Regions from separate parts of the Peribacillus sp. FSL M8-0224 genome, predicted to be linked through region 4. Evidence: riboswitches for the same ligand, from Rfam matches in the RefSeq annotation. Region 4 holds a riboswitch; each other region holds the start of a gene.
What was found. Region 4 has a riboswitch for S-adenosylmethionine ahead of MKX49_RS03935 (methionine biosynthesis PLP-dependent protein). Riboswitches for the same ligand answer to the same signal wherever they lie in the genome.

Region 1: another riboswitch for S-adenosylmethionine. It lies ahead of MKX49_RS00180 (sugar ABC transporter substrate-binding protein); the one in region 4 lies ahead of MKX49_RS03935 (methionine biosynthesis PLP-dependent protein).
Region 2: another riboswitch for S-adenosylmethionine. It lies ahead of MKX49_RS11595 (YezD family protein); the one in region 4 lies ahead of MKX49_RS03935 (methionine biosynthesis PLP-dependent protein).
Region 3: another riboswitch for S-adenosylmethionine. It lies ahead of MKX49_RS05110 (Fur-regulated basic protein FbpA); the one in region 4 lies ahead of MKX49_RS03935 (methionine biosynthesis PLP-dependent protein).

Annotation. Positions count from the first base shown of each region.
Region 1 is NZ_JBBOOJ010000001.1:35,255-38,817, reverse strand. It holds gene MKX49_RS00185 (sugar ABC transporter ATP-binding protein) at 1-1,066, opposite strand, end outside; gene MKX49_RS00180 (sugar ABC transporter substrate-binding protein) at 1,123-2,235, opposite strand; SAM riboswitch class I at 2,351-2,456, opposite strand; gene MKX49_RS00175 (GTPase domain-containing protein) at 2,551-3,563, opposite strand, start outside.
Region 2 is NZ_JBBOOJ010000001.1:2,411,567-2,415,129, reverse strand. It holds gene MKX49_RS11605 (TetR/AcrR family transcriptional regulator) at 1-359, shown strand, start outside; gene ssuE (NADPH-dependent FMN reductase) at 547-1,080, shown strand; SAM riboswitch class I at 1,361-1,469, shown strand; gene MKX49_RS11595 (YezD family protein) at 1,626-1,769, shown strand; gene MKX49_RS11590 (phosphoadenylyl-sulfate reductase) at 1,939-2,655, shown strand; gene sat (sulfate adenylyltransferase) at 2,708-3,563, shown strand, end outside.
Region 3 is NZ_JBBOOJ010000001.1:1,056,845-1,060,407, reverse strand. It holds gene MKX49_RS05125 (DUF459 domain-containing protein) at 1-38, opposite strand, end outside; gene MKX49_RS05120 (GNAT family N-acetyltransferase) at 227-733, shown strand; gene MKX49_RS05115 (aspartyl-phosphate phosphatase Spo0E family protein) at 803-1,000, opposite strand; gene MKX49_RS05110 (Fur-regulated basic protein FbpA) at 1,250-1,438, opposite strand; SAM riboswitch class I at 1,614-1,718, opposite strand; TPP riboswitch at 1,876-1,980, shown strand; gene tenA (thiaminase II) at 2,072-2,761, shown strand; gene thiW (energy coupling factor transporter S component ThiW) at 2,777-3,298, shown strand; gene thiD (bifunctional hydroxymethylpyrimidine kinase/phosphomethylpyrimidine kinase) at 3,267-3,563, shown strand, end outside.
Region 4 is NZ_JBBOOJ010000001.1:822,595-826,157, reverse strand. It holds gene fumC (class II fumarate hydratase) at 1-1,029, opposite strand, end outside; SAM riboswitch class I at 1,356-1,469, shown strand; gene MKX49_RS03935 (methionine biosynthesis PLP-dependent protein) at 1,556-2,668, shown strand; gene metC (cystathionine beta-lyase) at 2,665-3,563, shown strand, end outside.

The DNA.
Region 1 (3,563 bases), 790 kb from region 4:
AGTTTGCCGAGACTGATTCCTGTACAAGGACCCCTTCTTTCCTGCGTTCCTCAGGTACAAGTGCCAGCCCGCTTTTTACTGCTTCATGCGGTGATTTCAGAGAAAGCTTTCGACCATTCAGGATGACTTCACCCGCTGTGATGGACGTATGACCGAAAAGGGTTTTACACAGCTCCGTTTTCCCAGCCCCGACCAACCCAGCCAAGCCGATTATCTCTCCTGCTTTAATATTCAAACTGACATTCTTAACTTTCTCGGCATCTGACAATCCGTTCACTTCCAGAATTACGTCTCCAATCGAAGCATTCACTTCAGGAAACTGTTCATCCATGGTTTTCCCGAGCATGTTCTCTACCACTTCGGTACGGGTTATGTCCTCGATTTTTCGACAAGTGACACGCTCCCCATTCCTCATGATCGTAATTTCCTCACAGATTTCAAAAATCTCAGGCAGACAATGTGAAATGAAAATGATTGCCACGCCTTTTTGCTTTAACTCATTTACAATTCGAAAAAGTTCCGTCGTCTCCGTATGACTTAACGGAGCAGTTGGCTCGTCGAGAATCAGGAATTTGCATTCTGTCGAAACGGCTCTTGCTATCAGGACCATCTGTTTTTCAGCCAAGGTAAGGTCTCTAACCAGCTTTTTCGAAGGGACATGAATTTTCATATCTTCAAGAATAGAAGTGGCTTTGTTGTGCAGTTCTTTCCATTGTACCCTTTGTTTTTTTCCCATGTTTTGGACCATATCATTCAACATTACATTTTCCCCAACTGTTAAATAAGGGATGAGGGCGGTATCCACTTCCTGATAAACTATTTGAATGCCCTGTCCCTGAGCAGCTTTTGGCGAGCGGATATCCCACTTCATCCCATCAATAAAAATGTCACCTGAATAATGAACATGGGCTCCCGATAAAACTTTCATTAACGTCGATTTCCCTGCTCCGTTTGCACCGACCAATGCGTGGGCTGTTCCTGATTGTACGGAAAAATCAACATCACTCAGCGCCTTCACCCCCGGAAATTCAATCGAAATCTTCTTCATTTCTAGTTGCTTGCCCATGTCCATTCCCCCTTATAGAACAGACACTCCCTTCGCTGGAAAGAGAGTGTCTCTTTTTATTTTTTATAATGATCTTTCAAAACCTTCATCCAATCTTCTTCAAATTCCGTCGATACCCCCCAGCCATCGACAATATCAGACAGGTTTGCCATGTTTACCGCTTCTTTTGAAGCTTGGATTTGCTTTTGCGAAATAAGTGATGCCTCCAAATCATATGTTTGCGGCGTTTCTTCGCCAGCTAATTTTTTAGCCAATATCCTCATATTCACTGCACCGATCAACTTGGGATCGACTGCTGCCGTGTAGGACCATGAGCTATCAGCCGATTGGATCTCCTGGAGATCTGCGTTCGAAACATCAATTCCATATATCTTTACTTCATCGCGGCCCGCTTCTTTAATCGCCCGGGCTGCACCGATAGCAAAGGCATCCCATGTTGCGAAAATGGCATCCAATTTACCTTTAGGGTATTTATTCAGCATTGCGGCTACAGCATTTTGTGTCTGCACCGAAGTATCAGCGGATGCCACTCCGAATCTTTCGACTTCTTTAATCCCAGGATTTTCTTTTAATTTTTCCTGATAGACTGCATTTCTTCTTACCATTGGAGGAAAACCATCCACCCAAAGATATGCAATTGCCGCTTCACCTTTCTGTTCTTTTATCAGTTTATCGAAAGCCAGTGTTGCCAGCGCTTCATCATCTTGTGAAGTTAATGTCACGCCCTCTATTTTAGATAGATCGCTTATTGAATCGAATGTGACAACGCTTTTACCTGCATCAACCAACTTCTGAACGTCATTTACAGTTGCGGCATCATCACCATGTGAAATGATATAGCCGTCGTAATCTTCCTCCAAAGCCTGTGCTATCGCATCATGGAATTTAGCCGTATCACCATTGGCTGTGTACGTATCCACTTGAAACCCCAGTGCTTCTCCTTCTTCTTTCGCCCCCGCCAGGTATTGGGCAGTATGATCATCACCGCCAATTTTACGGATCACCTTGATTTTGGCTCCATCGCCATCAGCAAATCTCTCCGGGACATTTTCAAATGATACTTTTTCTTCTTTCTTCGATTCTGTGGAACTCTGCCCTGCAGAGCAACCCGTTAAAAGCAAAGCCGAAGCGATGGCAGAAATGAATATCCCTTTAATAGACCTTCTCATCTTGTTTCCCTCCATGTTTTCTCATTAGTCTTATCAGTTAAGTCGGTGTAAATCCCAAAATAAAAACCTCTCTAATATAGAGAGGTTTAATCGGCTGTTTTGCAGACTTTTCCCTCTCTTATCTGTCAAAACATTTCTGTTTTGCAGGATTTAGCACCAATTCCTAATGGAACGGTTGCTGGGCATCTTAGGGCCAGTCCCTCCGCCACTCTTGATAAGAGATATATTGTGTTACGTTTTCGTAATTATCACTTTATAGGGATATAGTCGTAAAGTCAATAGATTTTTGAATATTTGAAATGTTTCCCGTTATTTTTATTTTCTTTGAAGCTGGGCTAGACGCTTTTTCTCGATTTTTTCAAGCCTCTCCAACTGCCTTAATTTCACTTCGAACAACGTGATCGGATCACGGTAAACCTCAGGATTTTCTTTCATATGCTCCAATGCAGCCTGGTAGTCTTTTATTTCAGTCTGCGTCTGCTCTATCGTTTTTTGAAGTAAGGCAAATGAACTGCGATAGAAAAGTGAGATGTCCCGATCCAATGATTTTTCAAACAATCCAAATTGGGTTAGAAAACGTTCCGTGATCATTTCGGCAACATCCAGGTAATCTTCACTTTCCAGGTATTTCTTGTAACGATTGTACATATTGGCCTTATTTTGCGGTATCGCCCCAAATAGCTTCCCTGCTCCTTTAAGCAGCAATTGTGATGGAGTCCTGCGCAAAAGGATATTAACGTTTTCGATGCGGATACTGCTTGTCATCCGGTCGGCATCACGACGCCAGTCATCCAACACCCTGAAGTCACCTGCCAGTGTAATCCGTTCTTCTTTGTATAATTCATTGAATCCGGCACTCATCTCATCCATGAACTGCTGGCTTTGTGAGAACTCCATTTGGGAACTGGCAATCCAGTCTTGAAGAGAACGGTAATATTGAGGCATGATCTTGTCAGAAATGAAGTTTTGAATCCGCTCATTCATTTCCTGGTTTAACTGTACATGGACCTGACTGAAATCACTGCTTTCCGTTAACGATTTAGAGCAATCCCTCAGTAATTCAGGAATTTTTGAATAAAGCTGACTTTTCACTTCGTCCTTAAGCGAACGATACGACCTTATGATATTTTCACTTTTTTCTTTTTCCAGATCAGCCAGTTGATTGACCGCTCCATTCAGTTTGACTTCCATCTGCTCATTCCACGAGATGGAATGCTCGCATTTCCGCTCATTGGCTGTCCGTTTTTCTAATAGATAAGATAAAGTTTTACGAATGAATGCCAGGATTTTTTCAGATCTTCTTTCCTTCCAATTATCATCTTGATAAT
Region 2 (3,563 bases), 1.6 Mb from region 4:
ATCTAGTGGAGAATCATGTTACTACCATGATAAAAAAAATTCTTGAAAATAAAGAACAGTTTTCGATATTATTTAGGGAAACACAATTCGATCAAGATATTTCAAAGCAATATGTAGATCAGATTTTCAAGCCAAATGCCAGGCATATTGAAATACAGAAGAGAATAGATAGCGGAGAGATACAATATATCTCTGATATTATTTTATTTAATGTAGGGATCATTTCTTTCACATTGGCTTTATCTACACATTATGAGATCCATCAACAAAAAAAGGAGCCATATTTTACTTCTGAACGAATTAAGAGCATTGCTCAACTTTTGGTATATGGTATTCATGGGAAACAAAATCATACATAATGAAACGGTCATATTTAAGGGCATGAGCATCAAGCCGTAAATATGACCGTTTCTTTTTTCATTCAGAGTAGATGTCCAGAGTGTAAGATTTGACTTATATTTTTCAGACAATTACGATAAATGTATACTTCACGAAATGCTTTAAGAAAATTATATCTGGAAATCTTGTAACATTGGAGGGTATCAAATGAGCGATATCGTAATTTTATCAGGAAGTCCGGCTATTCCATCAAGAACGGACATTTCACTAAAACATATTCAATCATTAGTCGAAAATGCAGGATTTACTACAGCTTATTTCTCGATTACGGATTTCTCAGCAGATGATTTATTCCAAGGGAAATATAATAGCGAGGATATCTCAAAGCTTTCAGAGAGAATTCAAGCGGCCAGAGGAGTCATTATAGGTTCACCGGTTTATAAGGCTTCTTATACAGGTGTATTGAAAGCATTGATTGATTTGCTGCCAGAAGGTGCTTTTAAGGGGAAGCCGGTGCTGCCAATCATGATTGGTGGAAGTAACAGGCATCTATTGGCGATTGACTATGCGCTTAAACCATTAATTTCAATATTAAAAGGCGAGCCGCTGCAGGGGATTTATTTTGTTGATAAGGAAATAGATAAACAGAATCCAGAAAACCCGATCAATGATTTGCATTTAATTGATCGCGTCCAGAGTCAGGTTCAAGAATTTGTAGAAGCGATACAGTTAAGAAATTAATGACTTCAATAAATTAATTCCTTCTATAAAAAGACTGGAACCCTAGAAATTTTTTTTAGAATAACACGCGTCAATAATAGGCCTAATAATGAAAATAGACTCATTTTTTTGGAGACTTTATCTAAAAAGACGAGTCTATTTTCGCATTTATATGAACATAAAATCATAAATTGAATAGTGTGTATAAAAATAACAGTTCATCCATAATATTAAACCAAGTTATTTTATAAGAAAACTCCATTGACAAGGATTAAATATATGTTAATATTTAAAATAATAAAACTTATCCAGAGCGACGGAGGGAATTGGCCCTTTGAAGTCCAGCAACCTGCATGATGGATGCAAGGTGCTACCTCCAACAAAATGTTGATCATTTTGGAAGATAAGGTAAAGATATTTACCTTGCGATCTTTCCATCATGGAAAGATTTTTGTTTTTTGTGAAAATTTTAGGCAGACCATAACAATGTAAGTTTGTATGGAATTATATAAATCTAAGAAATTTAAAATAAAATATTCGCGGATTTTCTTAAAGGAGGAACTGGTTTGGATAAAGAGAATCAGCTTGAAGAAATTTTTGAACGACTTCAAGAAATGCTTAATTCAATGAAATATGGATCCATTACACTTATTGTCCAGGATGGTAAAATCATTCAAATGGAGAGAAATGAAAAACTAAGAATTAAATAAGGTATCTGCTGACTAGAAAAACTAGAGGCGGGTTTAACTGATATAAAGAGAGTATTGGTTAGATTCGTCTCTTTTTCCTAGATTCAAATAACCCGGGGAATATTACAACGGGAATTGATCAACAGTTACTCTAACCTGATACAGCAAGTTTTTAGAGGGGGCTACAAAGTTGGCTGCATTAATAAACTATGAAAATTTCAATACAGGGGACTTCCCTGTATTTCCTGCAGACAGTGAGACAAAAGGTGCTTTGGAAGTTCTGCAATGGGCGAATGACCATTATGGAGACAAACTGATTTATGCTTGCAGTTTTGGTATTGAAGGCATCGTGCTTACGGATTTATTGGCGAAGGTCAATCCTTCGGCTAAAATAGTTTTCCTTGATACAGATGTTCATTTTGAGGAAACTTACCAATTGATCGAGGAAGTGAAGAAGCGATATCCGAAGCTTTTGATCGAAATGAAGAAACCTGACTTGACGCTTGAGGAACAAGCGGCGGAATATGGCGATGAATTATGGCTTAGTGATTCCAATAAGTGCTGTAACATCCGTAAAATCGTTCCGCTTACAGATGTGCTTTCATCGGCAACAGCCTGGCTTTCGGGACTGCGGAGGGAGCAATCCGAAACAAGGGCTAAGACCGAGTATATCAATAAGGATAATAAGTTCAAATCAGTTAAAATATGCCCACTCATACATTGGACATGGAAAGATGTTTGGCGCTATGCCCACAAAAATGGACTTCCATATAATGTCCTGCATGATAATGGATATCCGAGCATTGGATGTAAAACGTGTACTGCACCTGCCTTCAATGCAGATGATTTACGCTCAGGCCGTTGGCAAGGAGCTCAAAAAACGGAATGCGGATTGCATTTATCTTAAATAAATAGAAATTATAGGCTTAAATAAATAGAAGCCATAGGGGGAAATTAGCATGACAATCAGTTTACCGCACGGAGGAACATTAATCGATCTTTGGGAACCAAAATATGATTTTAGTAAAATAACGAAGTCAATCGAAATCGATGAAATTGCTTTAAGCGATCTTGAATTGATAGGCACTGGTGCCTACAGCCCGATTAAAGGATTCTTTACAAAAAGTGACTATGAGACAGTGGTGAAGGATATGAGGCTTAGCAGCGGACATGTATGGAGCATCCCGATTACGCTGCCTTTGACCGAAGAAGCTGCAGAAAGCCTTACTATAGGTGAAGAAGTAACATTAACCCATGAAGGTGAAACTTACGGGGTTCTCTCCGTTTCCGATATTTACACTCCAGATAAGCAATTGGAAGCGACATTGGTATATCAAACAGATGATGAGAAGCATCCTGGAGTGAAAAATTTATATAACCGCGGGGATGTATATGTCGGCGGGGAAATAAAGTTGATCAAGAGAATAGAGCGTCCGCTATTTCAAGCTCATTATTTGGACCCAGTCGAGACAAGGAAGGCTTTCGCTGAAAAAGGATGGGAAACGGTTGTCGGTTTCCAAACGAGGAACCCTGTTCACCGTGCACATGAATATATCCAAAAGACAGCATTGGAAATCGTCGACGGTTTATTCTTAAATCCTCTAGTCGGTGCCACTAAATCAGATGACATTCCGGCAGATGTAAGAATGGAAAGCTATAAAGTGCTGCTTGATAAATATTATCCTAAGGATCGCGTCTCCCTTGCAGTTTTCCCTGCTGCCATGCGTTATGCAGGACCTAGAGAAGCCATTTTCCACGCGATGGTCCGTAAAAATTATGGTTGTACCCATTTTATCGTCGGACGTGATCATGCGG
Region 3 (3,563 bases), 230 kb from region 4:
ACCAGTACGATAATCAATATACCTGCCAATTTTTTCATTTGGTTCTCCTCTTGTCTTTTTACTAGAAGTATTTAATCTTTTTCATACCCAAAAAATCTGCAGTACTAACATAAAAAAGAATTGTCAGATAAAGAATAAAGAGTGTATGATAATATAAAACTTTCAATGGAAACGGGATTACCCTTCATTCTGGAGATTGAATAAATGATAGTTAGGAGTTTAAATCATGGAAGAACACATAGAGTTTAGAGAGGCAGAACTATCTGATCTACCCAGAATTGTTGAAATATATAATTCGACAATTGCTTCAAGAATGGTCACGGCAGATACGGAACCTGTATCCGTCCAATCGAGGGTTAAATGGTTTGAGGAACATCATTCAGAAAGTAGACCGCTATATATCATTACTATAGAAGGGAAAACCGCTGGATGGATGAGCTTTCAATCCTTTTATGGCCGACCGGCATATAATTCCACTGCCGAAATCAGTATTTACATTGATGATTATTTCCGGGGAAAAGGAATTGGACAAATTTCGATTCGAAAGGCAATTGAATTGAGTCCAAAATTAGGCGTTAAGACTTTATTGGGTTTCATTTTCGCCCATAATACACCAAGCCTTAAGCTTTTTTCCAAATTCGGGTTTGAAGAATGGGCACATTTACCTCAAGTTGCCGAGATGGATGGCATTGAGCGGGATTTGATCATTCTAGGTAAACGTGTCGATATTTAATATATAATTCTTTAGAGCTATTGCCTTGAGCAGTAGCTTTTTCAGATTAATACAGGTCGAATTGCTAATTTAAAAATACCTATATGCTTCTTGAAGGGAAAAATATTCAGAATCTCTTTTACTTGCTAACGTATTCAATAGCGTATCCAATTCTTGACTGGCTTGTACAGTCAGCAGACTTGTTAAGCCGTAAATCGCTCCCAACTTTATCATTTCCTGTCTCTTCTCTTCTACTTTTTCTATAGTTACCTTACGGCAAGGCATCATAGTCACCTCCCATTTATTCAATATTTTTACACTTTCATCATAATGAAACCACTAGTTAAAATCAACTATTTTTCAGAAATTAAATGTGTTATTTTATAGGTCAAATGTGACAAAACACCTATTTTGTTATTTAATTATGTATAATTTGTGTCGTTTTCTAATAAACGCAAAAAAAGCATCCACTAGTGTAGACTGCGAATGCTTACATCATATCCCTTATCCAAAAATCCAAATATTGTATTCCGTTTACTATGTCATCCATTCAGAAGGTGACTCGTTATTAGGTCTATTTATAACAATCTTATATTCATCTTCAAGTACTTTTAATGGGGCATCATAAAGGTGCCTTTCATCAGAGGTTTTGTATACTCCATTGGCCAATAGCTCTTCAATGAGTTTTGCCTTCCTCTGTTCAATCCTCTTAAATAATTCTGCCATGTAAATGGCTCCTTTCCCAGTCGTCCTAGTGCCTGCTTCTAGTTAGCTAAACTTTATCAACTTGTTTGATTTCACCAAATTATATATACCTTTTCTAGTATGTCACTAAACGTTATTTCCCAAAAATAAAAGCCCCTTCTAATTTAAGAAGAGGCTGACAGTGTCCGTACGGCTCTTCTTATCTTCCAAGCATATGCTTGTTGGATTTAGCACAGTTCCCTAAACGGGTCCGCTGCCGAGGTTTCTTAGGGCCAAGTCCCTCCACCTCTCTGGATAAGAATTCGATATATAATGATGTAGAAATGATTCTAACCTAATAATCTTCAAAAGTCAATTACCTGGTTCTCCCTTTTTTCCTGGACATAAAGTGATTCCTCTTTCAAATACGGGTTGCATTTTCTTGTCTTTCTGATATGATGTCAGTAATTACATACAATTCACACCACTAGGGGAGTCTTTTTTAAGACTGAGATGGAATTAGTTCCGGACCCTTTGAACCTGAACCGGCTCATACCGGCGGAGGGAAGTGGATGATATCGTCCATTTTACAGACTATATCCATCTACCCCGTTCCGTATTCAGGAACGGGGTTTTTTATTCAACAAAAGGAGCCATTCTATAGGAGGATGAACAATGGAGAATACAAAATTAGAAACATTCAGTGATAGACTGCATGCACGGGCAAAAGAGATTTGGAAAAGGAACCATTCACATCCCTTTGTCCAGGCAATTGGAAACGGTACACTTCCTGAAAAGAAATTTGCCTATTACCTGAAGCAGGACTATGTCTATCTCATGGATTATTCCAAGCTCTTTGCTTTAGGTGTCATCAAAGCCCATAACATCGAAACCATGGCAAAATTTGCGAGCATTTTAAATGAAACCCTTCAAGTGGAAATGGATATTCATCGGCATTATGCTTCCGAATTCGGGATCAGCTCCAAGGAATTGGAAAGTACAGAACCTACTCCAACCACTCTAGCCTATACAGGTTACATGCTAAATGCAGCTCAGCATGGGACTTTGGCAGACTTGATCGCCTGTCTCCTGCCCTGCGCTTGGGATTATTATGAAATCGGTTTGCTATTAAAAGAACAAAATGGAGCAGCACTGGAAAACAATCGCTACGCAGATTGGATAAGGTCCTATTCATCTCCTGAATTCGGGGAAGCACACAAGTGGCTGATCACTTTGTTGGAAGAATTGACGGAAGGCATGCCTGAAAAGGAACTTCTTAGATTAGAAAAGCACTTTTTGGTTACTTCCCGATATGAATATTTATTCTGGGACATGGTTCAAAATGAGCAGGATTGGCCTCTGTAGGTGGTTGACATGAGGATGAATCCTATCAAGAAACTGACATTGACAGCCATGATCACGGCTTTAACGACGCTGACCAGTTCATTTATTTTCATCCCTGCAGGATTTGCAAAAATCTTTCCTATTCAACATCTGGCAAATGTCCTGACGGCGGTTCTATTGGGGCCTACATATGCTGTGACACAAGCTTTTTTAGTTTCCATCATTAGAAACATGTCTGGTACCGGTTCAATTTTCGCCTTTCCCGGCAGCATGATTGGTGCACTTTTGGCCGCCATCCTTTATCGAAAAACACAAAGCTTAAAATTCGCCTGTTTAGGGGAAGTGATCGGGACCGGCATTCTCGGTTCCCTGGCCTGTTATCCGCTTGCAACCCTCCTATTGGGAGAAAAAGCTGCTCTTTTTGGTTTTTTACCGGCTTTTATGTTCAGTTCATTCGCAGGGGCGATTTTAGCTTTCATATTACTTAAAATACTGCTAAAAAATAATTATATGAAGGGGTTTTTTTATGAAAACAGCATTAACGATCGCAGGCTCTGATTCAGGGGGCGGTGCTGGAATACAAGCGGATTTAAAAACATTTTCTGCACATGGTGTATTTGGAATGTCTGCCATCACAGCCGTAACCGCCCAAAACACAATGGAAGTCCGTTCTGTACAGCCCATTGAAACAGCTATCATATCGGATCAAATTGCAGCTATCTTTGAAGATATTCCTGTCGATGCAGTAAAAATAGGCATGCTTGGATCTAAAGAAATCGTGGAAACGGTCGCTGCGTCCCTTAAAACCTTCATGCCTGCCATC
Region 4 (3,563 bases):
AGCATCGTTACCCACGATTTGTGTCGCAATCATGGTAAGCGCTTCACTTTGGGTCGGATTGACTTTACCTGGCATGATGGAGCTGCCCGGCTCGTTTTCCGGAATGGCAATTTCTCCGATTCCGCTTCTCGGTCCGCTTGCAAGCCATCTGACATCGTTCGCAATTTTCATTAAATCCGCCGCCAATGCTTTCAAAGCACCGTGTGCGTAGACGATTTCGTTATGGCTAGTCAATGCATGGAACTTATTATCAGATGTGACAAAAGGATATCCTGTATCCGCTGCAATTTGTTTGGCAGAAAGTCCCGGGAATTCTTTCTTTGTATTGATTCCGGTTCCTACAGCCGTTCCGCCTAAAGCAAGGTTCAATAGTTTTTGGCTGCTTTCCTCAATCATCGCCAAATCTTTATCGAGCATCGCTTTCCAACCGGAAATTTCTTGTCCTAATGTTAAGGGTGTAGCATCTTGAAGATGTGTCCGGCCGATTTTCACGACATCCCAAAATTCTTTTTCTTTTGTATCGAATGTATCACGAAGTGCTTTGATGGCAGGAACCAATTTTTCAGCGACTTCCATAAAGGCTGCAATATGCATGGCAGTCGGGAAAGTATCATTTGAGCTTTGTGCCTTGTTAACATCATCATTCGGGTGAAGGATTTCCGATTCACCATTTTCTTTTAACCATTCATTCCCTTTGTTCGCGACCACTTCATTCACATTCATATTACTTTGCGTACCGCTTCCCGTTTGCCAAACTACAAGCGGGAAATGTTCATCAAGCGTACCTTCAAGGATTTCGCCGCAAATCTTGACGATGGCGTTCTTTTTAACTTCGGAAAGATCACCAAGATCAAAGTTCACCTTTGCAGCAGCTTGTTTAACGTATGCAAATGCACGAACCAATTCAATCGGCATTTTTTCGTTACCGATTTTGAAATTGTTACGGCTTCTCTCAGTTTGTGCTCCCCAATATTTATCAGCAGGAACTTTCACTTCACCCATCGTATCTCGTTCGATTCTGTATTCCATGTGTTCTCCTCCTAAGTTTGCACTATTCATTGAAGAATTTTTGCATATGAAATGAATAATGTCGGATTATTCTTTCTCTCCATACATTGTACAAACTTTATTATTTTAAAGCAAAAATATCCCGCTGACCCTTTCCATATTTCTGAAAAATCCTAGGCCATTCATATTTAGATGAAAATTTGGATATTCTTTTTTGACACATAAAGTGTAGGCACCGCTAGGCTTCAATTGACCTGGCCATGAACACCAACACATCATCACTCCCAAAATGTCCTTGACAGTATTTTGTATATATAGTAAATTCAAAAGAAATTGAATAATCTAAACTCTTATCGAGAGAGGTAGAGGGAATGGCCCGATGACACCTCAGCAACCTTCATTTGTTTCAAACCAATGAAAAGGTGCTAATTCCACAAGTTTATGAACTTGGAAGATAAGAAGAATGACTCGTCACTACTTAATCAAAGTCTTCTTCTTAAAGAAGACTTTTTTTTATTTTATTTAACTCAAAGGAGCAGTGAAAACCATGTATAAACCTGAAACATATCTTGCTCAATTAGGAAATCGCAGTGAAACGGCGACAGGAACAGTCAATCCGCCGGTATACTTTTCAACAGCTTTTCGCCACGAAGGAATCGGTCAATCGACGGGATTCGACTACACAAGGACAGGTAACCCTACCCGCCAGCTATTGGAGCGATCCATCGCCGATCTGGAAAAAGGAGACCAAGGCTATGCCTGCAGTTCAGGAATGGCCGCCATCTCCACTATACTCGCCCTTTTTAAATCTGGTGATGCGTGGATTGTCAGTGAAGATCTTTATGGCGGTACATATCGGCTGTTAGAACAAGGTTTTAAAAAATGGGGATTGCAGTGTGACTATGTAAACACTTGTTGTTTGGAGGATATCGAAAAAGCCATCACTCCTCACACGAAAGCCATCTTCATCGAAACTCCCACTAACCCTCTTATGCAGCAAACGGATATTAGCGCCGTTGCCGCATTGGCTAAACGATATAATTTATTGCTAATCGTTGATAACACTTTTTACACGCCTCTTATTCAACAACCCATCTTGCTTGGAGCGGATATTGTGATCCACAGTGCAACCAAGTATCTCGGTGGTCATAATGATGTGCTCGCCGGACTGATCGTTGCTAGCGGCGCTGAGTTATGTGATGCACTGGCCTTCCATCATAATGGCACTGGAGCTGTCTTGAGCCCATTTGATTCTTGGCTGTTGATGCGCGGAATGAAAACCCTGGCATTGCGGATGGAGCGTCATGAAAAGAATGCCAAGATACTTGTAGATTACTTATCGGAGCATGATTGTGTTACGGACGTATTGTATCCAGGCCGAGGCGGCATGATTTCTTTCCGCATCATTGATGAAGCGGCGGTCAACCCATTTTTACAATCGCTCTCATTAATTTCCTTTGCAGAAAGCCTTGGAGGGGTCGAAAGCTTCATCACCTATCCTGCCACACAAACACATGCCGATATACCGCTTGAAGTCAGAATGGCAAACGGGGTTTGTAATCGATTGCTCCGCTTCTCCGTTGGCATCGAAGATAGCGACGATTTGATTGGTGACTTGCAGCAAGCATTCGCACATGTAAAAAGGGAGGCACTACGATGACAGATCATGATTTTAGCTTTGAAACGAAATTACTTCATAATCAACATAAATTCGATCCGGTAACGGGCGGTGTGAGCGTCCCCATTCAGCATGCATCGACTTTCCATCAATCCGATATCGATCAATTCGGCAAATATGACTACAGCAGAAGCGGGAACCCAACTCGCGAGGCACTTGAAGATATCATTGCCGATCTAGAGGAAGGCACTCACGGCTTTGCCTTTTCATCAGGTATGGCTGCCATTTCAACAGCCTTCCTCCTATTGTCTGCCGGAGACCATATCGTCATTTCCGAAGATGTGTATGGCGGAACGTTCAGGATGGTCACAAGCGTATTGAACCGTTTCAATATTGAGCATACCTTCGTTGACATGACGGACCTTGAAAGTGTCAAAGCGGCGGTTCAGCCAAATACCAGGGCCATATACATTGAAACGCCTTCAAATCCGTTACTTAAAGTGACCGATATTCAAGCTGTATGTGATATCGCAAAAAAAGCTGGTGCCTTAAGTTTTGTTGATAATACATTCTTGACGCCCGCATTGCAAAAACCGCTGAATCTGGGCGCTGATGTTGTCCTTCATAGCGCGACGAAGTTTTTATCCGGCCATAGTGATGTGGTAGCTGGGCTTGCGGTCGTGAAAGATCCGGAATTGGCGGCAAGACTCGGTTCGCTTCAAAACTCCTTTGGAGCGGTCCTTGGTGTCCAGGATGCGTGGCTCGTAATGAGAGGCTTGAAAACCTTGTCAGTTAGAATGGAACATTCACAAAAAGGGGCAGAAAAGATTGCAGCCTACTTAAAGGAGCAGCCCTTGGTGAAAAAAGTGTATTATCCCGGCCTAGCCGATCATCCACAGCACGCCATCCAGAAAGGCCAGTCACTCGGAGCGGGGGC